DNA from 3 places in the Marinobacter sp. JSM 1782161 genome. Region 2 is predicted to be linked to each of the others. Evidence: predicted binding sites of a transcription regulator. Region 2 holds the regulator's gene; each other region holds the start of a gene.

The links. Region 2 encodes sigma-54, which starts transcription at its own class of promoters, with help from an activator protein. Its sites were predicted from a motif close to ANTGGCATNNANNTTGCTNT; they were not measured.
Region 1: a site for sigma-54 is predicted at 6,909-6,928, ahead of GQB00_RS14060 (circularly permuted type 2 ATP-grasp protein). Genes of this name have one in related genera too.
Region 3: a site for sigma-54 is predicted at 5,915-5,934, ahead of glnK (P-II family nitrogen regulator). Genes of this name have one in related genera too.

The regions. Positions count from the first base shown of each region.
Region 1 covers NZ_WSSA01000003.1:266,102-275,575, forward strand. The annotation lists gene recA (recombinase RecA) at 1-169, opposite strand, end outside; gene pncC (nicotinamide-nucleotide amidase) at 332-826, opposite strand; gene GQB00_RS14045 (transglutaminase family protein) at 923-1,828, opposite strand; gene GQB00_RS14050 (circularly permuted type 2 ATP-grasp protein) at 1,841-4,321, opposite strand; gene GQB00_RS14055 (alpha-E domain-containing protein) at 4,431-5,363, opposite strand; gene GQB00_RS14060 (circularly permuted type 2 ATP-grasp protein) at 5,367-6,821, opposite strand; gene mutS (DNA mismatch repair protein MutS) at 7,101-9,474, shown strand, end outside.
Region 2 covers NZ_WSSA01000002.1:1,173,255-1,182,728, forward strand. The annotation lists gene GQB00_RS05160 (calcium/sodium antiporter) at 35-997, shown strand; gene GQB00_RS05165 (KpsF/GutQ family sugar-phosphate isomerase) at 1,000-1,980, shown strand; gene kdsC (3-deoxy-manno-octulosonate-8-phosphatase KdsC) at 2,022-2,570, shown strand; gene lptC (LPS export ABC transporter periplasmic protein LptC) at 2,573-3,163, shown strand; gene lptA (lipopolysaccharide transport periplasmic protein LptA) at 3,141-3,692, shown strand; gene lptB (LPS export ABC transporter ATP-binding protein) at 3,692-4,417, shown strand; gene GQB00_RS05190 (RNA polymerase factor sigma-54) at 4,683-6,197, shown strand; gene hpf (ribosome hibernation promoting factor) at 6,309-6,617, shown strand; gene ptsN (PTS IIA-like nitrogen regulatory protein PtsN) at 6,648-7,115, shown strand; gene rapZ (RNase adapter RapZ) at 7,144-8,034, shown strand; gene GQB00_RS05210 (HPr family phosphocarrier protein) at 8,031-8,300, shown strand; gene mgtE (magnesium transporter) at 8,558-9,474, shown strand, end outside.
Region 3 covers NZ_WSSA01000005.1:161,091-170,564, forward strand. The annotation lists gene rdgB (RdgB/HAM1 family non-canonical purine NTP pyrophosphatase) at 1-109, shown strand, start outside; gene hemW (radical SAM family heme chaperone HemW) at 106-1,260, shown strand; gene GQB00_RS19915 (hypothetical protein) at 1,257-1,781, shown strand; gene trmB (tRNA (guanosine(46)-N7)-methyltransferase TrmB) at 1,810-2,538, opposite strand; gene GQB00_RS19925 (histone deacetylase) at 2,725-3,831, shown strand; gene GQB00_RS19930 (YifB family Mg chelatase-like AAA ATPase) at 3,847-5,370, opposite strand; gene GQB00_RS19935 (accessory factor UbiK family protein) at 5,452-5,718, opposite strand; gene glnK (P-II family nitrogen regulator) at 6,040-6,378, shown strand; gene GQB00_RS19945 (ammonium transporter) at 6,454-7,722, shown strand; gene GQB00_RS19950 (DUF6316 family protein) at 7,810-8,007, opposite strand; gene speE (polyamine aminopropyltransferase) at 8,246-9,106, opposite strand; gene speA (biosynthetic arginine decarboxylase) at 9,314-9,474, shown strand, end outside.

The DNA of each region.
Region 1 (9,474 bases), on a different contig from region 2:
AAGGCAGACCGCCAATCCCCAGTGCCACATCCAGGCCCAGGGAGCCGGTGGAGACGGAGGGAATGGCTTCCCGGGGCTGGTCGCCCATTTTCATGACCGCGCCCTTGCCAAACTGGCGTTCAATCTGGCTCAGAGCCGCGCCCAACGCCTTCTTACGGTTATCTTCCATCGCTGCGAAAACCTCTATTTCCTGTGCCGCCTGACGGCGTGAACGAAATGATTCGGCCTGAGGCCCGCTGAGCCTCCGCTGTATATATGAACAGTATTAAAACACAACAGATAGACCGGGCCAAGTGTCGTATTTCCCGTAGTATCGGAGCGGTTCCGGAACTCAGGCCAAGTGCCCGTGAACCCGCTCCAGGGCGAACAGCACCGCCTGCCGGCGCACGGCGTCGCGGTCACCGTCGAAATGGCGGACCTCGCTGTGGGTGTCAGCGGCCGAACGCCCCCAGGCAAACCAGACCGTGCCCACCGGCTTGTCATCGGAACCGCCGCCCGGCCCGGCCACGCCGCTGATGGCGACCGCCACGCCGGCGCCGGTGGCCGCCAGGGCGCCGCTGACCATCTCCCGCACCACCGGATCACTGACCGCGCCATGCTCGGCCAGGGTGCTCTCGCGTACCCCCAGCAGCCCGGTCTTGGCAGCGTTGGAGTAGGTCACCAGCCCGCTGTCGACGTAGTCCGAGCTGCCGGCGCGGTCGGTCAGGCACTTGGCGACCCAGCCACCGGTGCAGCTCTCGGCCGTGGTCATCATCAAGCCCTGCGCGCGCAGGGTGTCCCCCAGCGCTGCGGCGGCAGTGGCCAGCGCATCGTCCGTTACGCTCATCGGGAAAACCTCCGGCGTGTGAAAGCCCTCATTCTTTCGATTGTGAGGGCCAACGTCTACCCCATCACGACGATCGATTTGGCATATCGAGGCGGATCAGGAGGTTGCACTGCGAGTCTCACGGCCGGCCAGGGGCATCACGTCCACTTCCACGTGGAGATCATGACGACCACCGCCACTCATCAGGCCCTTCAGCGGCACCACGTCGGCATAATCGCGGCCGTAGGCGACGGTGATGTGACGCTCGTCCGGCATCAGGTCGTTGGTCGGATCGAAATCCACCCAGCCCAGGGACGGGTCGAACACGCTGAACCAGGCGTGGGAGGCGTCCGCACCCACCAGACGCTGCTTCCCCGGCGGCGGCAGGGTTTCCAGATAGCCGCTAACGTAACCGGCCGGAATGCCCAGCGAGCGCAACGCGCTGATCGCCAGGTGGGCGAAGTCCTGGCAGACACCGCGACGCTCTTCCAGCACAGTCCGCACAGGCGTGGTCAGGGTGGTGAATTCCGGGTCGTAGGTGAACTCACTGAAGATCCGGTGGGTCAGCCGCCGCGCCCCTTCCAGCAACGGCAGGCCCCGCTCGAAGAGGTCCCGGGCAAAGGCCGCCAGCTCCGGATCGGTCGGCGCCATGCGCGTGCCCACCCGCAGCATCCGCGCCTGCAGCAGACGCGGGGAGTGGTCCTTTTCAAGCTGGTTCAGCGCGTCTTCCCAGGGCATCGAATGGCCCGGAGTGCCTTCCAGCCCGCGCGGCATCACCTCCACCTGACTGGTGACCTTCACGTCCATGCGATGGTGGATACTGTTGACGTGGAAGAAGGTATAGAGGTTGCCGAAATAATCCGGGTGACTGTAGAGGCTGCTGGGGGTGGGCGTGACCTCCAGAGAGCTGGACTCAACCTTCTGGTACAGCAGGCTGCGCGGCAGCAGACAGCCGCGATTGTAGCTGTTGGCGATGTCCTGCTCGTAGGTGTAGCGCGTCAGGTGCGTGATGCGGTATTTCATGGACTCGGCGCCTCAGACGTCATCGATGGGGCGCGGGATATCCGCGTGGTTGAAATAGGCCAGCGTGATCGCTTCCGACAGCTTGGTGAGCAGGTTGTTGATCCGCGTGAGCAGCTCATCCAGCTGTGACGAAGGCTCACCCTGCTCGCTGACCAGCGCTTCCAGATCCACCAGTTGCAGCAGCGACACCAGCTCCACCATGAGCCGCTGTTCGGCATTCAGCCCGGTCAGCGTGGAGTCCCGCTCGGGCAGCAGGCTGACCTGCCGTTTGAGCCGGGCGCACTGGTAACCCACCGAGCGCGGCGTACCCTCGTCCAGCAGCAACAGGTCGATGATCGCCACCGGGTGCAGCTCGGTGCGGTAGCGGCGGCGGTAGGTCATCAACGTATCCGCCATGCGCAGCACCGCTTCCATCAGGTTGCTGCCTGGCTGCGGGTATTTCACGAACACCTTGTGCAACAGCGCGGTGGTCTGCTGCGCGCGTTCGATGTGCTGGCCGATGTCCATGAAGCGCAGGGTCTGGGTGCGGCTCATGGTCTCGTTGTTGAGGCCATAGATGGCCGACTGCAGCAGGATGATCTCGTCCAGGGCGCGGTCCATGCGCGACACCGAGCCCCGCGCCGGGAACTGGTTGAGCGCATTTTGCAGCCGCTCCAGCACGTACCAGGTGTCCTCGCTGAAAAACTCCCGCACGGACTGGGCGTTCATGATCAGGGCCTGCAACACCGACAGTAACCCGTCCTTGCGCTCATACAGGAACAGGCTGGTGAGCTGGTGGGTCAGCTCGTCTTCCTGCTCGGTGGGCATGAACACGCCACCGTTGATGGTACAGGCGAACTCCACCAGAGGCGTCAGGGTGCGTACCTGCTCGTCCCGCGTCAGGGTCGAGATCAGCGGCAGCGCCGCGCGCATGGCGCGGCACGCTAGGTTAAGGCGTTCGCTGTAGCGGCCCAGCCAGAACAGGTGATCCGCCACCCGGCTGGGCAGCAGGCCGCTCTTGCGGGACAACCGCACCTTGGTCAGCGCGCTGTGCAGCAGACTCACCGAATCGCCGTCGGGACTCTGCAGCCAGACATCCTTGGCGGTGAAACGGGAGGTCAGTCCCAGTTGCAGTTGCAGCGCCTGTTCGTGACAGCGGGCCAGACCACCGGGCAGCACCTGGTCGTGCTTCGCCTGATGCAGAACAAAAGTCCGCAGAGACGCAAAACGACACTGCACCGACTGCTTCTGCCACACCGGCACGGTGCTCAGCGGCAGTATCCGGCGTGCCACGAAGCGCTGCGGATCGGCTTTGATGCGCTCTGCCAACGCGGCCCGCTCGCGCCGGCTGGCGTTGGCGAAACTGATGCGCTGGTCGGGCACCGCCAGGTCGTGGACGACCATGTCGATCAGCTCGTCGAGCACGATCTCGCAATGTTCCGGATCGCCGCACCAGTAGGCGGGCACCGACGGCAGCAACAGGTCTTCATCGAGTAAATGGCGGCAGAGCTTCTCCATAAAGGGCAGCAAGGCGCCGCTGTCCACCAGCCCGGCGCCGGGCGGATTGGCGCAGACCAGGTTGCCCTGGCGGATGGCCTGCAACAGACCGGGGCTACCGGCAATGTCGCTGTCCAGCTCCAGCGGGTCGCTGAGGTGGTCGGGCATATAGCGGATCAGGGCGTCGACGGGCTGCAAGCCGCTCAGGGTCTTGAGCCAGATGCGCCCCTCCCGGAACATCAGGTCGGCGCCGTGGACCAGCGCCAGGTCCAGGTAGTTGGCCAGGAACGCGTGTTCGAAATACTGGCTGTCGCGGTAGTTGCGGGTCAGCAGGCCAATCAGGGGTTCGCTGGCGTAGGGCGTCTGCGGCACCAGGGCGCGCTGAAAATCCTTGAAGAAGGCCGCCAGGTGGCGCTTGTCGAAATGCTGGGTCAGCTCCGGCACCACCTGGTTGATGGCCAGCCGGTTCTCCAGCACGTAGCCCATGCCGCCGGGAGATTGTGAACAGTCGCCGAACACGGTCATGCGGCCGTCCGCGTCCCGCCCCAGGTCGCAACCGAGGGTCACCAGCCAGTCCATGGCCTCCGGCAGCAGATCGTGACACGGCAGCAGGAAGCCGGCGTTGCGATAGATCAGCTCCGGCGGCAGGATGCCGTCGCGCAGCAATGTCTGCGGGCCGTACAGGTCCTTCAACACCCGCGACAGCAGCTCCCGGCGCTGGATCAGACCGGCTTCGATCGTGTGCCATTCCTGGAGATCGAACAGCCAGGGGAACAGGTCGAGCGTCCGGTTCTGCTGATGCTGGGGATCGAAGGTGGCGCCGTGTTCCCGCAGTTGATGCTGCAGGTCCGAGGACAACGCCCCCAATGCATCGCCGCCCTGCCCCATGAGCCACCCCAGCACGTCCGACCAGCCGGGCTGATCCCAGCGCGGCAGCCACTCGTCCCGCTCGGGCGAGGGACACGCATAGATTTGCCTCAGGGCGTCCAGAGACAGGGGCGCATCAAGTCGGGTCATGGTCGAACCTTGCAATGGTTAATGGCTCCGGCAACAACTGAGGCTGAACGCGCCTGCCATGGCCGGGGGCTCCCGCTGCGGTGGCCAACCGTCACGTCATCCCCGCGAATCAGGCGGCCGGAGCGTACAACGCCTCGTTGACCAGGGCCGCATGCAATGTGATCAGACCGGCCTGGACGTTGTCGATCAACTCGTGCATCTGCAGCGTCGAGAGCGTGTGCAGCGGTTCAGAGTCTAGCGCTTTGCGCAGACTTGCCAAGGCTTTCAGCACGGCATCGGCGTGCGGCAGCGTCTGCACCTCCCACTCGATCTTGTTCAGGCAGTAGGCCACCGAGCGGGGGAAAGCGCCGAACGTCAGCAGGAATTCGCTGACATCGGTCGTGCCCTCCTCCTCGGCATAGTAACGCCGGTAGGACTCGGAAGCCCCCAGCGCGTTGAGCAGCGAGCTCCACTGGAAATGCCGGCGCCCCTGGAGATCGTCGCTCGGCGTCAGTTGCTGCAGCACGAGGACGTCCATGATACGCGTCGTCATGTCCGCCCGCTCCAGGTGACGGCCGATATTGAACAGGCGGTAGGTGTCGTCCCGCAGCATGGTGCCGTCGGTCACCCCCACCACCGTCTGGCAACGCCGGATCACCTGCGCCATCATGCGGTAACGCTGGGCGCGGCTGGACGCCACCTTGCACTCGGATTGCACGAACAGGTGCAGGGAATTGATCTCCTCCCAGAAATCCCGGGGGATCACCTCCCGCACGCAGCGGGCGTTGGTGCGCATCTGGGCGCAGGAATGGCGCAGGGACGCGCTGCTGTCTTCCGCCGCGATCAGGTAGTGCATGACGCCCAGCTCGCTGGAGCTGCCCTCCTGGATAAAGCCCTTGGCGTCTTCTCCCAGCACGTCGATCAGCACCGGCCAACTGAAGCGGGTGTCCTCCGGCGAATCGATGAGCATGTGCGTGGTGGCGTTAAGCAGGCGCGCCGTATCGTCGATCCGCTCCAGGTAGCGCCCCATCCAGTATACGTTTTCGGCGACTCGTGCCAGCATGGTTCAGCTCCCGTGGTTGATGATCCAGGTGTCCTTGCTGCCGCCCCCCTGGGAGGAATTCACCACCAGGGAGCCCCGACGCAGCGCCACTCGGCTCAGGCCGCCATTGGTGCAGTAGACATCCTCGCCCTGCAAAATGAACGGGCGCAGATCCAGATGGCGCGGTTCCAGCCCCTCCTCGCACAGCGTGGGTGCCGTGGACAGGTTGAGCGTGGGCTGGGCGATGAAGTTGCGCGGGTTCTCGCGGATCAACGCGGCGCAACGGGCGCGTTCCTCCTCCGACGCGCGCGGGCCGATGAGAATGCCGTAGCCGCCGGACTCGTTGGCGGGTTTGACCACCAGCTTGTCGAGGTTGGCCAGCACGTGCTCGCGCTCCTTCTCGTCCATGCACAGATAGGTGGGCACGTTGTCGATCAGCGGCTCCTGCTTGAGGTAATAGCGGATGATCTCGGGCACGAAGGCGTAGACCACCTTGTCGTCCGCTACACCGGAACCGGGCGCGTTGGCGATGGCCACATTACCGGCACGCCAGGCCCCGATCAGACCGGGAATACCCAGTGCCGAGTCCTTGCGGAACACCTGCGGGTCGATGAAGGTGTCGTCGATGCGGCGGTAGATCACATCCACCCGCTGCGGCCCCCGCAAAGTGCGCAGGTAAACCACGTCGTTATCGACATAGAGATCGTTGTTCTGGGCCAGCGGGCAACCCATCTGCTGGGCCAGGTAGCTGTGTTCGAAATAGGCGGAATTATAGATACCCGGCGTCAGCACCACGATGCAGGGCGTCACGTCGTCCCGCGGCGAAAGCGACGCCAGCATGTTCCAGAGCTCCACCGGGTAGTCGTCCACCGGACCGATGGTGGATTCGGCAAACAGTTCCGGGAACACGCGCTTCATCACCGTGCGGTTCTCCAGCATGTACGAGACGCCGGACGGCACGCGCAGATTGTCCTCCAGTACCAGGAAGTTACCCTCGCCATCGCGCACCAGGTCGGTGCCACAGATGTTCGCCCAGACCTTGTAGGCCGGTTCGAAGCCCTGACATGGCGCAAGAAAGTTCTTGGATTTCAGCACCAGATCCGACGGCACCACCTTGTCTTTAAGAATCTTCTGCCCGTTATAGAGGTCGTTGATGAACAGGTTGAGCGCCTGCAACCGCTGTTTCAGGCCGTCGCTGGTGCGCTGCCAGTCGCTGGCGGAAATGGTGCGCGGCACCACGTCCAGGGGCCAGGCCCGGTCGATGTTCTCGCTGTCCGAATAGACGGTAAAGGAGATCCCCATGGCGGCAATGGTCCGGTCCAGCTCCGCCTGGCGGCGCACCAGCTCGTCCGGGCCGTTCTGCATGATGAACCGGGTGATGGCCAGTGCCTGGGGACGGGCGTAGCCGGAGGACTCCACCAGTTCGTCAAAACATTCCGGATAGGGCCGGTAAGGATCGAGTGCGATGGCTTCTGACATAACGGTCAGGCTCCCTGCTTGGGTCTGAGTGGTCTGGCATCGGGACAACGCTCCGTGCGTCTGTATCAACCCGAAAACCCAAGCAATCCAGCAAGGCCAGTGCCACTTCGCGACGCCGTTTACTTTTTGTCCGCTGACTTAAGATTAGCCCCGGATACAGATCCTGTGAACTAGCACCTGTCGCCCGGCCAGACAGAACCGCCGACAGGCACATTTCATCGCCTCCCGGTTTTTCTTACAATGGCCCGCTTCAGCTCACCGCCAGGAAATGGATGCCGAATGTCAGTCGCCCCCACTGAACTCACCAAGCACACCCCGATGATGCAGCAGTACCTCAAGATCAAGGTGGAACACCCCAACGAGCTGGTGTTCTATCGCATGGGGGACTTCTACGAGCTGTTCTATGAGGACGCCAAGAAGGCGGCGGAGTTTCTCGACATCACCCTCACGGCCCGCGGCCAGTCCGGCGGCCAGCCGATTCCCATGGCCGGCGTGCCCTATCATTCGGCAGAAGGTTACATCGCGCGCCTGGTCCGGGCGGGTCAGTCCATTGCCATCTGCGAGCAGATCGGCGATCCGGCCACCAGCAAGGGGCCGGTGGAACGCAAAGTGGTGCGCATCGTCACACCGGGGACGCTGAGTGACGAGGCCTTCCTGGAAGATCGCCGCGACAACCTGCTGGTGGCCCTGTTCAGTCACCGCGAGGAATTCGGCCTGGCGACGCTGGATATTTCCAGTGGCCGCTTCTCCGTGGCGGAATTCAGCGGCACTGAATCCCTGCAGGGCGAACTGCAGCGTCTGCGTCCGGCGGAAATCCTGATCAGCGAGGATTTCCCGTTCGAAGACCTGCTGGAGGGCTTCACCGGCATCCGCCGCCAGGGGCCCTGGCTGTTCGAGCGTGACACCGCCCACCGCCTGCTGACCCAGCAGCTGCAGGTGCGCGATCTCACCGGTTTCGGCTGCGACGACCTGTCCCTGGCCATTTCCGCCGCGGGCTGCCTGTTGCAATACGCCCGCGAGACCCAGCGCACGGCCCTGCCGCACATCCGCAAGCTGTCCCGGGAGCGGCGCGAGGATTCAATCATCCTGGACGCCGCCAGTCGCCGGAACCTGGAAATCGACACCAACCTCACCGGCGGCACCCAGTACACCCTGGCCTGGGTCATGGACCGCACCGCCACCGCCATGGGCGGGCGCCAGATCCGGCGCTGGCTCAACCGGCCGCTGCGCGACGTGGCCACCGTGCGCGAGCGCCAGGCCGCGGTGTCCGCCCTGCTCGACGGTTTCCATTACGAGCCGCTGCACGACCTGCTCAAATCGGTCGGTGACATTGAGCGCATCCTGTCCCGCGTCGCCCTGCGCTCGGCCCGACCACGCGACCTGGCGCGCCTGCGCGACGCCTTCAAGCTGCTGCCGGAACTGCAGGACGTGCTCGGGGACGTCGCCTCCGACCGCATCGCCAGCCTGCGCGAGACCGCCGGCACCTACCCGGAGCTGGCCGACCTGCTGACCCGCGCGGTCATCGACAATCCGCCGGTGGTGATCCGTGACGGCGGCGTGATCGCCGAAGGCTACGACGAGGAACTGGACGACCTGCGCAACATCAGCGAGAACGCCGGCCAGTTCCTGCTGGACGTGGAAACCCGCGAGAAGGAACGCACCGGCATCAGCACGCTCAAGGTGGGCTACAACCGGGTCCACGGCTACTACATCGAGATCAGCCGCGCCCAGTCCGACCAGGCGCCGGTGGATTACATCCGCCGCCAGACCCTGAAGAACGCCGAGCGTTTCATCACACCCGAGCTGAAGGAATTCGAGGACAAGGCGCTGAGCGCCAAGAGCCGCGCCCTGGCCCGGGAAAAAGGCCTCTACGACGAGCTGCTGGAAACCCTGGCCGAACAGCTGGCGCCGCTGCAGGACACCGCCCAGGCCCTGGCCGAGCTGGACGTGCTGAGCAACTTCGCCGAACGCGCCACCACGCTGCGTTTGAACCCGCCGGAATTCTCCGGCGAGCCGGGGCTGGACGTGCAGGCCGGGCGTCACCCGGTGGTGGAACAGCTGCTGGATGAGCCGTTCGTACCCAACGACCTGCTGATCGACAACGAGCGCCGCATGCTGGTCATCACCGGCCCCAACATGGGCGGTAAGTCCACCTACATGCGCCAGGCGGCACTGATCGCCCTGCTGGCCTACACCGGCAGCTTCGTCCCGGCGGATCGGGCAGTGGTCGGCCCGGTGGATCGCATCTTCACCCGCATGGGCTCCTCCGACGACATCGCCGGCGGCCGCTCCACCTTCATGGTGGAGATGACCGAGACCGCCAATATCCTGCACAACGCCACCGAAAGCAGCCTGGTGCTGATGGACGAGATCGGTCGCGGCACCAGCACCTTCGACGGTCTGTCCCTGGCCTGGGCCACTGCCGAACAGCTGGCCCAGAAGGTACGCTGCTACACCCTGTTCGCCACCCACTATTTCGAGCTCACGCAGCTGGCCGACCAGCTCAAGCACGCGGTGAACGTGCACCTGACGGCGACCGAGCACGACGACAGCATCGTCTTCCTGCACACCGTCCACGACGGTCCCGCCAGCCAGAGCTATGGTCTGCAGGTGGCCCAACTGGCCGGCGTGCCGGGCGACGTGATCAGCAACG
Region 2 (9,474 bases):
GGCCAGGACCCGGTTTTCACAACGGAATGACCCTATGTCTCTACTCCCCTACATTGGCGCCCTCGTCGCCGGCCTGGTGCTGCTGATCTGGAGCGCGGACCGGTTTGTCGAAGGCTCCGTTGCCCTGGCTCGCAACCTGGGCATGTCGCCGATGCTGATCGGTCTGACCATCGTCGCGTTCGGCACGTCCGCCCCGGAAATGCTGGTCTCCGCCACCGCTGCCCTGACCGACGCACCGGCGCTGGCCGTGGGCAACGCGCTGGGCTCCAACATTGCCAATGTCGGGCTGGTACTGGGCATCACAACGCTGGTGGCGCCGATTCCCCTGAAACGGACCGTCCTGTTTCGCGAACTCCCCATCCTGCTCACGGTCACCATCCTGGTTTACCCGCTGCTGCTGGATGGCGCCCTGTCCCCCATGGACGGCGTGATCTTCCTGGTGATGCTGGCCATTGCCCTGTTCCTGCTGAGCCGCAACAACGCCCCCGGTGACGCCCCGGAATTCCTGGAGGAAGTCGAGGAAATGCCCGACATCCAGATCAAGGGCGCCGTTACCTGGTTCGTTGTCGGTCTGGTCATGTTGATCGTCAGCTCGCGCATCCTGGTCTGGGGCGCTACCGAACTGGCCCTGACCCTGGGCGTCAGCGAACTGGTGATTGGCCTGACCATCGTCGCCATCGGCACCAGTCTGCCGGAACTTGCAGCGTCCGTGGCCAGCGCCCTCAAAGGCCACCACGACGTGGCGCTGGGCAACATCGTCGGCTCCAACCTGTTCAATCTGCTGGCGGTACTGGCAATGCCGGCACTGCTCAACCCGCTGCCGATTGAGAGCGACGTTCTGATCCGGGACTACGGCACCATGGCCGGGCTGACTATCCTGCTCGCCGCGTTCGCCTATGGCATGCAGAAAAAGGGAAAACTGGCCCGCTTTGAAGGTGGTATACTGCTGGCCGGATACATCGCTTATACCGTCGTACTTTACCACGCAGCACGTTAAGGATTGCCCGGACTATGACGACTTCTTTCATCGACTCAGCGCGCCGGGCGATCGCCATCGAGCGAGAGGCGATCGACGCGCTGTCCGAGCGCATTGATCCGACATTTGAACACGCCTGCAAGCTGGTCATGCAATGCCATGGCCGGGTCGTGGTCACCGGCATGGGCAAGTCCGGGCACATCGGCAAGAAGATCGCCGCCACCCTGGCCAGTACCGGCACGCCCTCTTTCTTCGTTCATCCTGGCGAGGCCAGCCACGGCGACCTGGGGATGATCACCGGTGACGACGTGGTCCTGGCCATTTCCAACTCCGGCAAGACCGCCGAGGTGCTGACCATACTGCCGCTCATCAAGCGGATGGGCGCACCGTTGATCAGCATGACCGGCGACCCGGAATCCGTACTCGCCAAGGAGGCGGCGGCCAATCTGGACGTCAGCGTCCCCCGCGAAGCCTGCCCCCTGGGACTGGCCCCGACCAGCAGCACCACCGCCACCCTGGTCATGGGTGACGCCCTCGCCGTGGCCTTGCTGGAAGTCCGCGGCTTCAGCGCCGAAGACTTCGCCTTCTCGCACCCGGGTGGCAGCCTGGGTCGCCGCCTGCTGTTGCGGGTAGCGGACATCATGCATACCGGTGACCGGGTGCCCCGCGTCAAACCCGATACCCTGCTCAGCGGCGCCCTGCTGGAAATGTCGCAGAAAGGCCTGGGCATGACGACGGTAATCGACGACTCGGGCACCATGATCGGCGTGTTCACCGACGGCGACCTGCGCCGTGCCCTGGACCGCAACGTGGACATTCACGGCACGCCGATCCGCGACGTGATGACCGTCGGCGGCAAACGCATCCGTGACGACCAGTTGGCCGCGGAAGCACTTAACGTCATGGACGAGGTCAAGATCACCGCCCTGCCGGTGGTGGATCGCCACGGCAGCCTGATTGGCGCCATCAACATGCACGACCTGTTACGCGCAGGCGTCCTGTGACACCCCCATCCCGACACGATTGCGCCGACCGAGGAAGGCCCATGGAAAGACCGCTGCCCGATGACCTGATGACCAAAGCCGCCCGAATTCGCCTGCTGGCGCTCGACGTTGACGGCGTGCTGACCGACGGCCGACTCTACTTCACCGCCCAGGGCGACGAGCTCAAGGCTTTCTGCACGCTCGATGGCCACGGCATCAAGCAACTGCGGCGCGCCGGCATCGACGTCGCGATCATCACCGGGCGTAACTCCCCGCTGACCGCCCGCCGCGCCCGCGACCTGGGCGTTGAACATCTGCAACAGGGGCGCGAGGACAAGGAAGCAGCGCTGAAGGAGCTACTTGAGGAACTCGCCATCTCCGCCAGCGAGGCCGCCTATATCGGCGATGATCTGCCCGACCTGGGCGCCATCATGCACGCCGGTCTGGGCATTGCCGTCCCCAACGGCCACTGGTATGTCCGCGAACAGGCCGATTACTGCACTGAAACCGGTGGCGGCGAAGGTGCCGTGCGTGAAATCTGCGACCTGATCCTGCAGGCCCAGAACAAACTGGCGGAAATGCACCAGACCTACCACGCCGACGGACACTGATCATGCTCAGCCGCCTTAACCAGATCCGCCTGCGCTACGTCGCCATCGCCGTACTGGCCGCCGTGCTGATCGATCTGCTCTGGCAAAGCGACGAAAAATCCCCGGACAACACCGCCGAGCAGCTGCGCGGACCGGACGAGCCCGACAGTTTCGTGGTGAACGGCGCTTACCAGGCCTACGACGAGGAAGGCCATGTCAGCGTTACCATCACCAGCCCGCGCATCGAACAGTTCGACGAGCAGAATCGAGCCCACATGCAGGAGCCGCGCGCCACGCTGATCGATGCCGAGTCAGGCATCCCCTGGAAGGTGTCAGCCGAGGAAGGCAACTACCGCCTGGAGCGCGACGTCATCGACCTGACCGGCAACGTGGTCATCAGCCGGATCCTGGAATCCGGCAAGCAAGGCAAGCTGGAAACCCCCCATCTTACGCTGGATAACGATAAACGCATTGTGCACACTGACGCCCCGGTGATCCTGACCGACGCCCGGGGCGTGACCCGCGCCACGGGCATGAAAGCCTGGATCGACAAACGGATCGTCAAACTGCAATCACAGGTGGAAGGACAGTATGAGTTGCCATCAGCGCAGTAAACGCGCGCCCCTGCGCCGCCTTCTGGGCGCCGCGCTCCTGGCGCTGGCCGCAAACGCCCAGGCTTTTGACCTGAATTCGGACAGCCCGATCAAGGTATCGGCGGACAATGCCCGACTCGACGACGCCAAGGGTACGGCGGTCTACACCGGCGGTGTGGTCGTGCGCCAGGACGCCACCGAGCTGACCGCGGACCGGGTCGTCCTCTACCGCAGCCAGGGCGCGCTGAACCGCATCGAAGCCTACGGCAAGCCGGCGCACTACATACAGCCGCAACAGGGCGAAACACCGAAAACCGACGCCGAAGCACTGACCATCATCTACGCCGCCGGCGAGAACCGGCTGACCTTTGAGGAAAAAGCCGTCATCCGCCAGAACGGCAACGTCTTCAAGGGCGAACGCATCGACTACGACACGGCCAGGCGCGTCGTCACCGCCGGCGGTGGCAGCAAGTCCGATGGTGGCGATGGACGCGTGGAAATGGTTATCCAGCCACGCCAGGGCAGCGGAACCTCGGAGGCCGGTAACTGATGGCCATACTGCGTGCGAGCAATCTGGCGAAGAGCTACAAGCAGATTAAAGTGGTCAAAGACGTCTCACTGGAAATCCGCAGCGGGGAAATCGTCGGCCTGCTGGGCCCCAACGGCGCCGGCAAGACCACCTGTTTCTACATGATCGTGGGCCTGGTCAAGGCGGACAACGGCCGGGTCAGCATCGATGAGAAAGACATCACACCCCTGCCCATGCACGGCCGGGCCCGTTCCGGCATCGGCTATCTGCCCCAGGAAGCCTCGGTGTTCCGCAAGCTCAGTGTGCGCGACAACATCATGGCGATTCTGGAAACGCGCAAGGGCCTGTCCCGGGCGGAGCGTGATGAAAGGCTGGAAAACCTGCTGGAAGAGTTTCACATCACGCATATCCGGGACAGCCTGGGCATGGCGCTGTCGGGCGGGGAACGCCGGCGCGTGGAGATCGCCCGGGCGCTGGCGATGGAGCCGGCCTTCATCCTGCTGGACGAGCCCTTTGCCGGCGTCGACCCGATCTCGGTAAGCGACATCAAGCAGATCATCCGCCATCTGCGCGACAAGGGCATCGGTGTGCTGATCACCGACCATAACGTGCGCGAAACCCTGGATATCTGCGAGAACGCCTACATCGTCAGCGGCGGCCATATTATCGCATCCGGACAGTCTGAGGAGATCCTGGCCAACCAGCAGGTCAAGGAAGTCTACCTGGGCAACGAATTCCATATGTGAGCCCGTCAATCGGGTATGGGTATCGCAGTGGGCGCCAAAACGCTAAACTCGAAACAGGGTCGGCAAACCTCTCGGGGCATATCCGCCGACCAAGACATTGTCATCGGGACACCCATAGCAGTAAACTTCGGCAAAGAATTTGCTTGGCAAGCCGGACCGACCTCTGACACGAGCGTTTTCAAGGTCCGGAGACATCCGGACAGGTCTTGCCCAGGCGCAATAACTCAGTCGATGGCCACAGGGTGACGGGACTAAATCAATGGTAATGAAAGCTTCGCTTCAGCTGAAGCTGGGTCAACAGCTCACCATGACACCCCAGTTGCAACAGGCAATCCGCCTGCTGCAACTTTCCACGCTGGACTTACAACAGGAAATCCAGCAAGCGCTCGAATCCAACCCCATGCTGGAAACCTCGGAAGAGGAAGACGGCGCCGCGGATAGTGAGAGCGACGGCGAGGACGCGTCCGCTGACGGCAAGGGCGAGGACAGCAACGACACCGCACAGGACGACGATAGCTGGGACGAGCCGGCCGAACCCGACTGGAACACCGAGACCAACCAGGAAATCCCCGATGACCTGCCGGTCGACACCGCCTGGGACGACATCTACCAGTCCGCCCCGGCACCGGCAGCACGCAGCGAAGAAGACGACGACACCGACTTCGAATCACGCAACTCCCCCGCCGAGACCCTGCAGGACCACCTGCTCTGGCAGCTCAACCTCACCCCCATGGGCGAGCGCGACCGCGCCATTGCTCACGCCCTGCTCGACTCGGTGGACCCGCGCGGCTACCTGATCTCGACACTGGAAGACATCCACGCCGGGCTGGTCGACGACAGCGAGGAAGATCCGCTGGAACTGGACGAGGTCGAGGCCGTACTGCGCCGCCTGCAACACTTCGACCCGCCGGGCGTGTTCGCACGGGACCTGCAGGAGTGCCTCCTGATCCAGCTCAACCAGCTGCCACCGGAGACGCCCTGGCTGCCCCAGGCACGCCTGGTGATCAGCCACTACATCAACCTGCTGGGTAATCGCGATTACGCCCAGTTGCTTCGCCGCAGCCGCCTCAGCGAAGAGCAGCTGAAGTGCGTGCTGGCGCTGATCCAGACGCTCAACCCGCGGCCGGGCGACTCTCTCGACCAGGCCGAGCCGGATTACGTGGTGCCGGATGTGGTGGTGTCCAAGCAGAAGGGCCGCTGGCGCGTCGAACTCAATCCCGAAATTGCCCCGCGCATCCGGGTCAATGCCGGCTACGCGGCGCTGATCCGCCGGGCCGACAACAGTGCCGACAACACCTACCTGCGCGATCAGTTGCAGGAGGCCAAATGGTTCATCAAGAGTCTGCAGAGTCGCAACGAGACCCTGCTGAAAGTCGCCACCCGGATCGTTGAACATCAGCAGGGATTTCTGGATCATGGCGAGGAAGCCATGAAGCCGTTGATCCTTTCGGACATTGCCCAGGCAGTGAGCATGCATGAATCGACCATTTCCCGGGTCACCACCCAGAAATACATGCATACGCCGCGCGGTATCTTCGAGCTGAAGTACTTTTTCTCCAGTCATGTGAGCACGAACGAGGGCGGTGAATGTTCCTCCACGGCAATTCGTGCCATGATCAAGAAACTGGTCGCCGCCGAAACCCCGAAGAAACCCCTCAGCGACAGCAAGATTGCAGCGCTGCTCGGGGACCAGGGCATCAAGGTGGCACGACGGACGGTCGCCAAGTATCGCGAGGCGATGCACATTCCGCCGTCCAACGAACGCAAGAGACTGGTCTGAGACGCAAGCGCCCAGGGCCAGCCAGAGTCGGTTTTCAAACGTCGCTGAGTGCGACGGGCTCAACGTCGGGAGCTTCTCTGCTCCCGGCCATATCGACAACAGGAGAAGCCTATGCAACTCAATATGTCAGGTCACCATGTCGAATTGACTCCCGCTCTGAAAGACTATGTCTCCGGCAAGTTTGAAAAACTCGAACGCCATTTCGACCACATCAGCAACTGTCAGGTGACCCTGTCCGTGGAGAAGCTGCGCCAGACGGCCGAAGCCACACTCCACGTCATTGGTGGTGAAATCCACGCAAAGGCTGAAAACGAAGATATGTACGCGGCCATTGACGGCCTGCTCGACAAACTTGATCGGCAGATCCTCAAGCACAAGGAAAAGACCGTTGATCGAATGCACGGTGCTGCCGGCCGCTAGCCGTTCCATCCAAGGGAAAGCATTCCATCCATGACGGAATCACCATTAACCATCCAGTCCATCCTGGTTCCCGAGCTCACCCTCTGTGGTGTGCCGGGAACCAGCAAGAAACGCATCCTTGAGTTGATCGCCGAGCACGTAGCCAAGCGCTACCCCGAGCTCGACGAGACCCAGACCTTCAATAACCTGGTGTCCCGGGAACGGCTGGGCAGCACCGGTATCGGTCAGGGCATTGCCATCCCCCACTGCCGTCTGGACGGCTGCAATCATGTGGTGGGTGCCCTGCTGACCCTGGAGGAAGGGGTTGCGTTCGACGCCATCGACAACCAGCCGGTGGATCTGCTGTTCGTGCTGATCGTCCCCAAGGAGGCGACCAGCGAGCACCTGGAACTGCTGAGCCAGCTGGCCGAGAAGTTCAACGAGCGCAGCTTCTGCGAACGCCTGCGTCAATGCCGGGACGCCGACGAGCTGTTCCGCGTCATGACGCAACCCGAGTAACCATTCGCCGATTCGACGAAGGCATTGCATGAAACTGATCATCGTCAGCGGTCGTTCCGGATCCGGCAAGAGTACGGCACTGCACGTGCTCGAGGACCTGGGCTTCTACTGTATCGACAACCTCCCCATCGGCCTGCTGTTCCCGTTGACCGAGGAAGCCAGCAATGCCTCGCCGGACAAGCTCCGCAATATTGCCGTGAGCATCGATGCCCGCAACCTGGCCGATGAGATTGCCAACTTCGACGAGATCCACGAGCGCCTCAAGGGCGCCAGCCTGAACGTCGAAATCATCTTCCTCGACGCCACCGACCAGGCCCTGCTGCAGCGTTTCCACGCCACACGCCGCAAGCACCCGCTGAGCAATGTCCGCACGTCGCTACGCGAGGCGATCAACCACGAGAAGGACTTGCTCGACCCCCTGGCGCAGTTGGCCGACCTGTACATCGATACCACCGAGCTGTCGATGTATGAGCTGCGCGACATGGTGCGTCAGCGCGTAGTGGGGCGACGCGACCAGGAACTGGCCCTGCTGTTTCAGTCGTTTGGCTTCAAGCACGGCGTACCCGTGGATTCCGACTACGTGTTCGACGTGCGCTGCCTGCCCAACCCCTACTGGGACGCCAGTCTGCGCGACTTCACCGGTGTCGATCCTCAGGTCCAGGCTTTCCTGGAGGGGCAGCCGGAAACCCGGGACATGCTGGACGATCTCAAGGAACTTCTGGAGAAGTGGTTACCGACTTTCCGGTCAAGCAACCGCAGCTACATGACCATTTCCATCGGCTGCACCGGCGGTCAGCATCGCTCGGTCTACATCTGCGACCAACTGGGGCGTTATTTCCGCGAGCAATACGGCAACGTGCAGATCCGCCACACGGAGATGCCGCACCTGCACACGGCGGCCAGTGACGACACGCCATGATCCGGGAGCCCATCACCATCATCAACAAGCTCGGTCTGCATGCCCGGGCCGCAGCCAAGCTGGTCAGCACCGCGTCGGAGTACGACAGCCAGGTGCTGATCGCCAAGGACGGCCGGGAGGTGGACGGTAAGAGCATCATGTCGGTGATGATGCTCGCGGCCAGCCGCGGCACCGATATCGAGCTGGTTCTCGACGGGCCCGACGAACAGGCGGCGCGCGACGCCCTGGTCGAGCTGATCAACGATTACTTTGGCGAAGGCGAGTAGATCCGACGCCGACACGCGCACTCGCCCAACCGCCCCACGGACGCGGGATTTACCTACACCAAGTTCTCACGTCTGCAACGTAAGTCCGCTATACTTAGGAACTTCTGAATAAGTCCTGGGGCGTCTCGGCGAGACCTTCCAGGACTTATCCAGAAGATCCTTATGGCAGCACCCGAGGCGATCCGGACAGCCCGCCCAGGCCCAAGATGGCCCGAGACTGTCCGCGCATGGCCTCGGCCCGGATTCATGGGACCTTCATGACAGACGCAGTCGAAAACAGCCAGGCCAGGCAACGTCTCCGTACGCTCGGCGAAGCCCTCGACAGTGGCGCCCTGCAACAGGTGGCGCGCATCCTCAATGGTGGCCTCAGCCCCAGCGATATTGCCCACCTGCTGGAATCCTCCCCGCCGCGCCAACGGGCACTGCTCTGGAATCTGGTGGACAAGAACCTCGAAGGGGAAGTCCTCCAGTACCTCAATGACGATATCCGAAGCTACTTCCTGAGCAAGCTCAACGCCCAGGAACTGGCCACCATCATCGAAGACTTCGAATCGGACGACCTGGCGGACCTGCTCCAGCAGCTGCCGGATACGGTCATCCAGGAAGTTCTCGACACGATGGACGAACAGGATCGCCAGCGGGTTGAGGAAGTCCTCGCTTACCCGGAGGACACGGCCGGCGGCCTGATGAACACGGACACCATCACGGTGCGTCCGGATCTCAGCATCGACGTGGTGCTCCGCTACCTGCGCCGCCATCGCGCCCTGCCGCCGATGACCGACAGCCTGATCGTGGTCAACCGTCGCGACGAGTACATCGGTGTGATGCCCATCACCAAGATGCTGGTATCCAGCCCCAGCGCCACCGTCCGCGAGGTGATGGACACCGATATCGAACCCATTCCGGTGACCCTTTCCGATACCCAGGTGGCCACCCGTTTCGAACGTTACGACCTGATTTCGGCCCCCGTGGTCAGTGAAGACGGCAAGCTGCTGGGCCGGATCACCATCGATGACGTGGTCGACGTTATCCGCGAGGACGCCGACCATTCGCTGATGAGCATGGCCGGCCTGGACGAGGACGAAGACACCTTCGCGCCGGTGATAAAGACCACCAAGCGCCGCGCCGTCTGGCTGGGCATCAACCTGATCACCGCCTTCATCGCTTCGGCGGT
Region 3 (9,474 bases), on a different contig from region 2:
CGGCTGCAGCGCCGCCGAGCTGGACCGCAGCGAGAAAGGACGCATCAGTCACCGCGGCCGCGCCCTCAACCAGCTGATGGAACAGCTCCGCGCGCAAGCCCGACCATGACCGTTCCGGCCGCCACAGGCCCATTGCCGCCACTGAGCCTCTACGTGCACGTCCCCTGGTGCGTGCGCAAATGCCCCTACTGCGACTTCAATTCCCACGCCACGCGGGGCGAGATTCCCGAGGACGCCTACCTGGACGCGCTGCTGGAGGATCTGGAGGCGGACCTGCCCGGCGTCCAGGGCCGGCCTATTGAGACGGTGTTCATCGGCGGCGGCACGCCCTCGCTGCTGTCCGGTGATTTCTACGCGCGGCTGTTCGAACGCCTGTCCCATCACCTGGATTTCGCCGCCGACGCCGAGATCACCCTGGAAGCCAACCCCGGCACCCTGGAGCAAGGGCGTTTCCAGGCCTTCCGCAGGGCTGGCATCAACCGGTTGTCGCTGGGCATCCAGAGTTTCGATCCGGGCCAACTGCAGACCCTGGGGCGTATTCACGACGCTGACGCCGCCCGGGCCGCCATTACCGCCGCTCGCGAGGCCGGCTTCGATAACTTCAACCTGGACCTGATGCACGGCCTGCCGGGCCAGAGCATCGACCAGGCCATGGCCGATCTGGACGCGGCCCTGGCATGGCAGCCGCCGCACCTGTCCTGGTACCAACTGACCCTGGAGCCCAACACCGAGTTCTACAGCCGCCCGCCGGACCTGCCGGACGACGACGTCCTGTGGGATATCTACTGCGCCGGGCGCGACAAGCTGGAAGCTCACGGCTTTCGCAGCTACGAAATTTCCGCCTGGAGCCAGCCGGGGCGCCGGGCCCGCCACAACCTCAACTACTGGGAGTTCGGTGATTACCTGGCCCTCGGCGCCGGCGCCCACGGCAAGGTCACCTTCGCCGACACCGGCGAGATCCGCCGCTACTGGAAGACCCGACAGCCGGACGCCTACCTCAACCGGCTGGGCAGCCGCACCGCCGGCCAACAGGGCATCGCACGGGAAGACCAGCCGCTGGAGTTCATGATGAACGCCCTGCGCCTGCTCGACGGGGTGCCGGAGGACATGTTCGTGCAACGAACGGGTTTACCAGTGCGTGAGATTGCTGCGATACTCGAAACCCTGCGCTCCGAGGGCCTGCTGGAGCCGCACCGGCTTCAGGCCACCCCTCTGGGACAGCGCTATCTCAACAGTATCCTGGAGCGATTTCTGTCATGAGTGAAGCCACCCTGCCGCCGGTCCCGCCCACGCTCAAGCGGCTGATCTTCGCCACCCTCGGCCTGCTGGTCATCCTGCTGTTGATCAATCTCCCCCTGCTCACGCCGCAAGCACCGCAGGGCATCATCAGCCTGCAACTGGCCGCTACCGCCGAACAGTCGGCGCAGATCGTCCAAAGCTGGGGTGAGAACAGCGGCTGGGCGATGGCCTCGCTGCTGCTGGATATCCCGTTTGCGGTGATTTACGTGCTGATGCTTCTGGCACTGACCCGTTACCTGATGAGCGACCGGCCGGGCATTCGCGAACGTCAGTTGGGCCGCTGGGTGCGGGGCCTGTTCGTGACCGCAGGGGCCTGCGATCTGGGCGAGAATGTGTGTCTGCTGGGCAACCTGTCAGAGCCGGCGGATGCGGTCAGCCTGACCGCCACCCTGCTCGCCATGGCCAAGTTCACGGCGCTGATGCTGGGGGTGGCAGGTCTGGTGATCGTGCGCGCCTCACGCCGCCACCCGCTGAGCCACTGATCCGGCCGGCCCAGCGCCGGCCGTCGTATCAGTTGGTGCGCCGGAACAGCAGGTCCCAGACGCCGTGCCCACGGTTCATGCCGCGCTGCTCGAACTTGGTCAGCGGGCGCTCCTTGGGGCGCGGCGCGAAGCCACCCTCGGGCATGGTATTGGCGAAGCCTTCCGACGCGCTCATCACTTCCATCATATGTTCGCTGTAATTCTCCCAGTCGGTGGCCAGATGGAAGATGCCACCCACCCGCAACTTGTGGCGGATACGCTGGACGAACTCGGGCTGCACCAGACGACGCTTGTGGTGGCGTTTCTTGTGCCAGGGATCGGGGAAAAACAGCATGACCCGGTCCAGGGACGCATCCGGCAGGCACAGATCGATGACGTCGTTGGCGTCAATGTTGTAGACCCGTACGTTGTCCAGACCGCGCGTCTCGACTTCCTTCAACAGGGCGCCTACGCCGGCGGTGTGCACTTCCACGCCAATGAAATCCTGCTCCGGCGCGGCTTCCGCCATCGTGGCCAGTGACTGGCCCATGCCGAAACCGATTTCCAGGTTGAGCACCGCTTCCCGGCCGAACACTTCGCGCGGGTCGATCATGCCGTCTTCCCGGGTCAGGCCGTACTTGGGCCAACTGCGGTCGTAGGCCTTTTTCTGGCCTTCGGTCATCCGCCCCTGACGCAGCACGAAGCTGCGGATACCACGGCGCGTGGTGACCGGCTCATCACTGTGATCGGTGGTTTGCCTGTCTTTGTCGTCGGTCATTGGGGTCTCTCGTTCTGAATCGGTCTCTGGGGCGGTACGCGCCGCTGCGGCGCCCGCGCCTTATGCTGCGAAGTGTACCAGAGCTTACGCAGGGTGTGCGGAATGGACCACCGCACAGTCGCCGGCGAAAATAAGGACTATCCTGTTAAAACCACCGACTGTGAGGCTCAGGGAGACACTGACGCCATGGCTGCCCCACACAAGGTTACGGTTTTCTTCGACGAGCGGGTGCTGGCGCATGCACCGGACTCCGACCTGTCGTTCGTGCCGGGGCGGATGGACCGTCGGATCCGGCAGATCCTGTCCGGACTGAGCGTACCCTGGCGCTATCCCGAGCATCCCGGGCGGCTCACCAGCATCCTGCAATTCCTCGACGCCAATCCTGTCGACGGCGTGCATTTCGCGCACGGCGCCAAGGCCACCGCGGAACAACTGGGCCGCGTGCACACCACCGGCTACCTCGACGCCCTGTACCACCTGCGCGGCCAGAATGCCTGGCTCGACGTCGACACCACGGCGGTCTCTCCCGGCAGTATCGACGCCGCGGAGGTGGCCGCAGGCACCGCCATTGCCGCGGTCGAGAGCGTGCTGACCGGTGCCACGGAAAGCGCTTTTGCCCTGGTCCGCCCGCCCGGCCATCACGCCGAGTCGGTGCGCGCCCGGGGCTTCTGCCTGTTCAACAACGTCGCCGTGGCGGCCGCCCATGCCCTCGCCGCGCTGGGCTGCGAAAGGGTGCTGATCGTCGACTGGGACGCCCACCACGGCAACGGCACCCAACAGATTTTCTGGGCCGATCCGGATGTGCTCTTCTTCGACCTGCACCGGGCCTCGCCCTTCTACCCGGGATCCGGCCAGATGAACGAGGTGGGCGCCGGCCTGGGCGAAGGCACCACCGTCAACGTACCTCTGCCCGCCGGTACCGGCGATGCCGCCTACCTGAAAGCCATCGACGAGATCCTGGTGCCCGCGGCGGACTGGTTCCGGCCCCACCTGGTGCTGGTGTCCGCCGGCTTCGATCCACACTGGATGGACCTGGCGCTGAACGTGTCCTACGAGGGCTTCGGCGCCATGGCCGGCGCCATCCAGTCCATCGCCCGCAAGCACTGCGGAGGGCGCCTGGCGCTGGTTCTGGAGGGCGGCTACAACCTGGAGTCCCTGCCCCGGGGCGTGCATGCGGTGCTGGAGGTGCTGGCCGGCGGGCCGGTGCCGCAACCGGGCGTCTGCGGCTTCGCCGAAGTGGAAGCCGCAGCCCGCTTCCATCGCGACGCCTTCATTGCGCCCGACGCGGAGTGATCCGAACCGGGATCGTCAGGGCGTGGCGACGGGCGCACCGGCCTGGCGCCGGTCCAGCTTGCGGTAGCCCAGCGCTTCCACCAGGTGCGTCTGCTGCAGCTCCGGTTCGCCGGCCAGGTCCGCCAGGGTGCGCGCCACCCGCAGGATCCGGTGCAATGCGCGGGCCGACAGCCCCAGCCGCTCCATAGCCTGGGCCAGCAGCTGTTCACCGGCCTCCCCCGGACGGCAGTATCGGTCCAGGGCGTCACCGCTCAGGTCGGCGTTGAGCACACCGCGCTCGGCCTGCAACGCCCGGGCACGCAGCACCCGATCGCGCACGCCGCGGCTGTCGTCGGCCGACTGGTCCTGGCGCAACAGGGTCTGGCCGTCCTGAACCGGCACTTCCACATGCAGATCGAACCGGTCCAGCAGCGGGCCGGACAGACGCGACTGGTAGCGGGTCACCTGTTGCGGGCTGCACTGGCATTCGATGCTGGGATGGCCGCGGTAGCCGCAGGGGCACGGGTTCATCGCGGCGACCACCTGGAAACGGGCCGGATAGGTGACCTGCTGGGCGGCGCGGGAAATGACAATCTCACCGGATTCCATGGGCTCGCGCAGCACTTCCAGCACCTTGCGGTCGAACTCCGGCAGCTCGTCCATGAACAGCACGCCACGGTGGGCCAGGGAAATCTCGCCGGGACGCGGGCTGCTGCCCCCACCCACCAGCGCCACGGCGGAGGCCGTGTGGTGCGGCGAGCGATAAGGCGGCCGGCGCCAACTGCCCGGCTCCACCGACTCCCCCGCCACCGAACGCACGCTGGCGACTTCCAGCGCCGCCTCGTCCGTCAGCGGCGGCAGGATACCCGGCATGCGGCTGGCCAGCATGCTCTTGCCGGTGCCGGGCGGGCCGAACAGCAACAGATTGTGCCCGCCGGCCGCCGCCACTTCCAACGCCCGCTTGGGCACGTGCTGGCCGCGCACATCGCGCAGGTCAGGCCAGCCTTCATCCAGCGGAGGTTCCGGCGTGCGGGTCAGCGGCGGCAGGCGCTCTTCGCCGCACAGGTGCGCCACCACCTGCAGCAGGTGATCGGCGGCGAGCACGTCGTCGGCCGCCGCCAGCGCGGCTTCCTCGGCATTTTCCCGGGGGACGAGCAGTTGGCGTCCGGACGCCCGCGCCGCCATGACCGCCGGCAGCACACCGCGTACCGGGCGCAGGGTCCCATCCAGCGCCAGTTCGCCGACGCATTCCAGGCGCTCCAGCGTTTCCGCCGGAATCTGGCCCGACGCGGCCAGGATGCCCAGGGCAATGGGCAGGTCGAAGCGCCCGCCTTCCTTGGGCAGATCGGCCGGGGCCAGGTTGATGGTGATGCGGCGGGTGGGGAATTCGAAACCGGCGTTCATCAGGGCGCTGCGCACGCGGTCTTTACTTTCGCGGACCGCGGTTTCCGGTAACCCGACGATGGAAAGCGACGGCAGGCCATTGGAGAGGTGGATTTCGACCGTGACGGCCGGCGCGGAAACGCCCAGGCGGGCGCGCGTGTGAACGATCGCAAGCATGACAACCTTCCCTGGTTCGGGCCGGACACGGGGCATCCGGCAACTGCATGGACGGCGACGCGGCGTCCTGCCGCGCGGGTATCAGCCGTCGGTCTTATCGGTGGCCAGACGCTGCTCCATCTCCGCCACCTGTTTCTCGAGTACCTCGACTTTTTCCCGGGTGCGCTGCAGGACGGCCTGCTGGGCGTCGAATTCTTCCCGGGTCACGAGGTCCAGGCGATTGAGGACCGACAGAACCGTGGCCCGGGCGTGCTGTTCGAAGTCGTCCTTCGCGGCACGCGCCATATCCGGAACGAACTGGCCAAACTGGCCCTGGAGCTGTGACAGAAAATCCTGTGGTCTTTTCAACGTAATCCTCGCGGGTCCCAAGGCATGGTCGGAAAAGTGTACCATAATCGGGGTGATACAAGGCTGATCCAGCACGCACCGAAATGGCGCACCAATCCGGTTCGTTACGGAACAGTGCGCACCAGACTGATGCAACACTGTGACCCAATTCGGGGCCAGCCTTGATTAATTCACTGTTTTACCGGGTATTTTTTGCGTTGGCACACGCGATGCTTAATGCCTCGTACGCAATCCGCACACACTGTGTGCGAGGTGGCAGCATCCCGAGCTCAAACCAAACCCATAGAACAAGTTTGAGACGGAATTACCAAGGAGACAGCAATGAAACTTGTGACAGCGATCATCAAGCCTTTCAAGCTGGACGACGTCCGCGAGGCATTGTCCGAGATTGGCGTACAGGGCGTGACCGTCACTGAAGTCAAAGGCTTCGGGCGGCAAAAGGGGCACACCGAGCTGTATCGGGGTGCGGAATACGTGGTCGACTTCCTGCCCAAAGTGAAGGTGGAAGTGGCTATTGGCGACAACCTGCTCGACCAGGTCATCGAGTCCATCACCAAGGCGGCCAACACCGGCAAGATCGGTGACGGCAAGATCTTCGTGACCGAACTGGAGCAGGCGATCCGGATCCGGACCGGCGAGACCGGCGAAGAAGCCGTCTAAGACCACCGAATCCAACAACAACGCCAACGCAAATACCCAATTCACTCCTGAAGAGCCTTGTGCGGAGGGCTTCACATGGAAAACGAAATTTTCCAACTGCAGTACGCTATAGACACCTTTTATTTCCTGATTTGCGGCGCATTAGTCATGTGGATGGCTGCCGGTTTCGCCATGCTCGAGTCCGGCCTGGTCCGCGCCAAGAACACCACTGAGATTCTCACCAAGAACGTCGCGCTCTACGCGATTGCCTGCACCATGTACATGGTCTGCGGTTACGCCATCATGTACGGCGGCAATGTGTTCCTGTCCGGCATGGGCAGCGTCGATGTCGCTGGCGTTCTGGGCGATTTCGCCGGCCGTGAAGGCGGCTTCGAGGGTGGCTCCATCTACTCCGGCGCGTCCGACTTCTTCTTCCAGGTGGTCTTCGTCGCCACAGCCATGTCCATCGTTTCCGGTGCCGTGGCCGAGCGCATGAAGCTCTGGGCATTCCTGATCTTCGCGGTCGTCATGACTGGCTTCATCTACCCGCTGGAAGGCTCCTGGACCTGGGGCGGTGCTGCTGTCTTCGGCATGTACAGCCTGGGCGACCTGGGCTTCAGCGACTTCGCCGGCTCCGGCATCGTGCACATGGCCGGTGCGGCGGCCGCCCTGGCGGGTGTCCTGCTGCTGGGCGCGCGTAAAGGCAAGTACGGCCCGAACGGCGAAATCCGCGCCTTCCCGGGTGCCAACCTGCCGCTGGCCACACTGGGTACCTTCATCCTGTGGATGGGCTGGTTCGGCTTCAACGGCGGTTCCGTCCTGAAGCTGGGCGATATCGCCAGCGCACACTCGGTCGCCATGGTCTTCCTGAACACCAACGCGGCGGCTGCCGGCGGCGGTATCGCGGCGCTGATCACCGCGCGTCTGATGTTCGGCAAAGCCGACCTGACCATGCTGCTGAACGGCGCCCTGGCCGGCCTGGTGGTCATCACCGCTGAGCCGTCCACCCCGAGCGCCCTGACCGCCACCATCTTCGGTGCCCTGGGCGGTATCCTGGTGGTCTTCAGCATCGTGACCCTGGACAAGCTGCGCATCGACGATCCGGTCGGCGCCATCTCCGTCCACGGCGTGTGCGGTCTGCTGGGTCTGCTGCTGGTACCGGCCACCAACGGCGGCGTCAGCCTGAGCGGCCAGATCATCGGCGCCATCACCATCTTCGTCTGGGTCTTCGTAGCCAGCCTGATTGTCTGGGGCATCCTCAAGGCGGTCATGGGTCTGCGGGTTTCCGAGGAAGAAGAGTACGAGGGCGTGGATCTGTCCGAGTGCGGTATGGAAGCCTATCCGGAGTTCCTGAGCGCCAAGTAAGCGTTCTCTCCGGTAGCAACGAGAAAGGCGCCCTGCGGGGCGCCTTTTTTGTGGGCCGGTGCTTTCCAGACATCACGCGCGATCGGCTTAGCCGGTCGCCGACTTGCACGGCTGACTGTCCGCCTGCTGGAGAAAGAAATTGAGCTCCAGCTCCGCTTCCAGCTCATTCTCATACGGCCCCTTGACGATCCCTTCCCGGGTCTCGAAGAACCATTCCCCGTTGACGAAACTGAACCGCTCACAGCGGAACCAGTTCTTTTCCGGCTCTCCCTGTCTTACCACCATTTTGCCCTCCTGACTCGAATCGGTGTCACTGCCAGATGATGGGCATGCCTTGCCAGACGGTGGCGACCTTACGCCACCCGGTCCGGCACAACCAAGGATGCGAAAGTGAGAAAGACCTCACACTCATTAGCGTAGGAGATTGGGAGACAGCGGAGAGACCGATTTCGATGAAACGGGGGAACGCTTAGTGCGAAAAGGCATGTCCGCCGGCCCGGGCAACCGGGCCGGCGGGGCGGGTTCAGTCTTCGAGGATATCCCGCATGAACTGGGGCTGGGCCAGGGCCGCGTGGTGGATCGCTTCGTTGTAGTAACGGGTCACGAAGGGCCGCTCGGCCGCGTCTTCCTCACGGAAGTAGTGCAGCGGGTTTTCCTTGCTGGCCATGGTGCAGCTCCACCAGCCTGTAGGGTACACCGGCTGCGGGAACGGCAGGGTGATGACGTGGTCCAGGCCGGCTTTCTTCATGTCGGCGTGGATGTCCTTGATGATGGTATCGGCATGCAGCAGGGGCGACTCGCTCTGCTGCACGATGAGGCCGCCCTCACGCAGCGCCAGCATGCAGTCCCGGTAGAAATCCAGCGCGAACAGGCCTTCCGCCGGGCCCACCGGGTCGGTGCTGTCGATGATGATCAGGTCGATGCTGTCCGGGTCGGCGTCGCGGATCCACTGGATGCCGTCACCGAAGAAGAAGTTGGCGCGCGGGTCTTCGTTGGACTCGCACAGTTCCGGGAAATACTTCTCCGACATGCGGGTCACCCGCTCGTCGATTTCCACCTGCCAGGCTTCCTCCACGTCCGGGTGTTTGAGCACTTCACGCAGGGTGCCGCAATCGCCGCCACCGACGACCACGACCTTGCGCGGGGCCTTGTGGGTAAACAGCGCCGGATGGGTCATCATCTCGTGGTAGAGGAAGTTGTCGCGGCTGGTGAGCATCACGCAGCCGTCCAGCACCATCAGGTTGCCGAAGGTTTCGGTCTCGTAGATTTCCAGCTTCTGGTACGGGGTCTGCTCCTCGTGGAGCTTGCTTTTGACCTGGAGCGAGAACGCCGTACCCTGGTCCTGGAAGACTTCGGTAAACCATCCTTCATTCAGTGCCGACATCGTTTCACTCCTTCTGACCGGTGGATTCTCTTGCGTGCCGGAAGCGTCGGGCTCTCCCGGCCGGATCTGCGGGCGATTCTAGAGGCTCATTGTCCCGCGCAGAAGCATAAAAATACAGGTATTTGCCGAAGTCGGCCGCGCCTCGCGCTTCCCGCTCCGGCCCGCCATTCTTTACAATGACGGCCCCATTCAAGGATTGACGCCACCATGACAGACAGCACCGGCAGCAAGGCCCACCAGGTCTACAACATCGCCCACTGGGGCGAAGGCTACATGGACATCGACGCCGCCGGCGACGTGCTGATGCGCCCGGACCGGGGTCACAGCGGCGCCGCCATCAACCTGCGCCGGCTCACCCGGGAACTGCA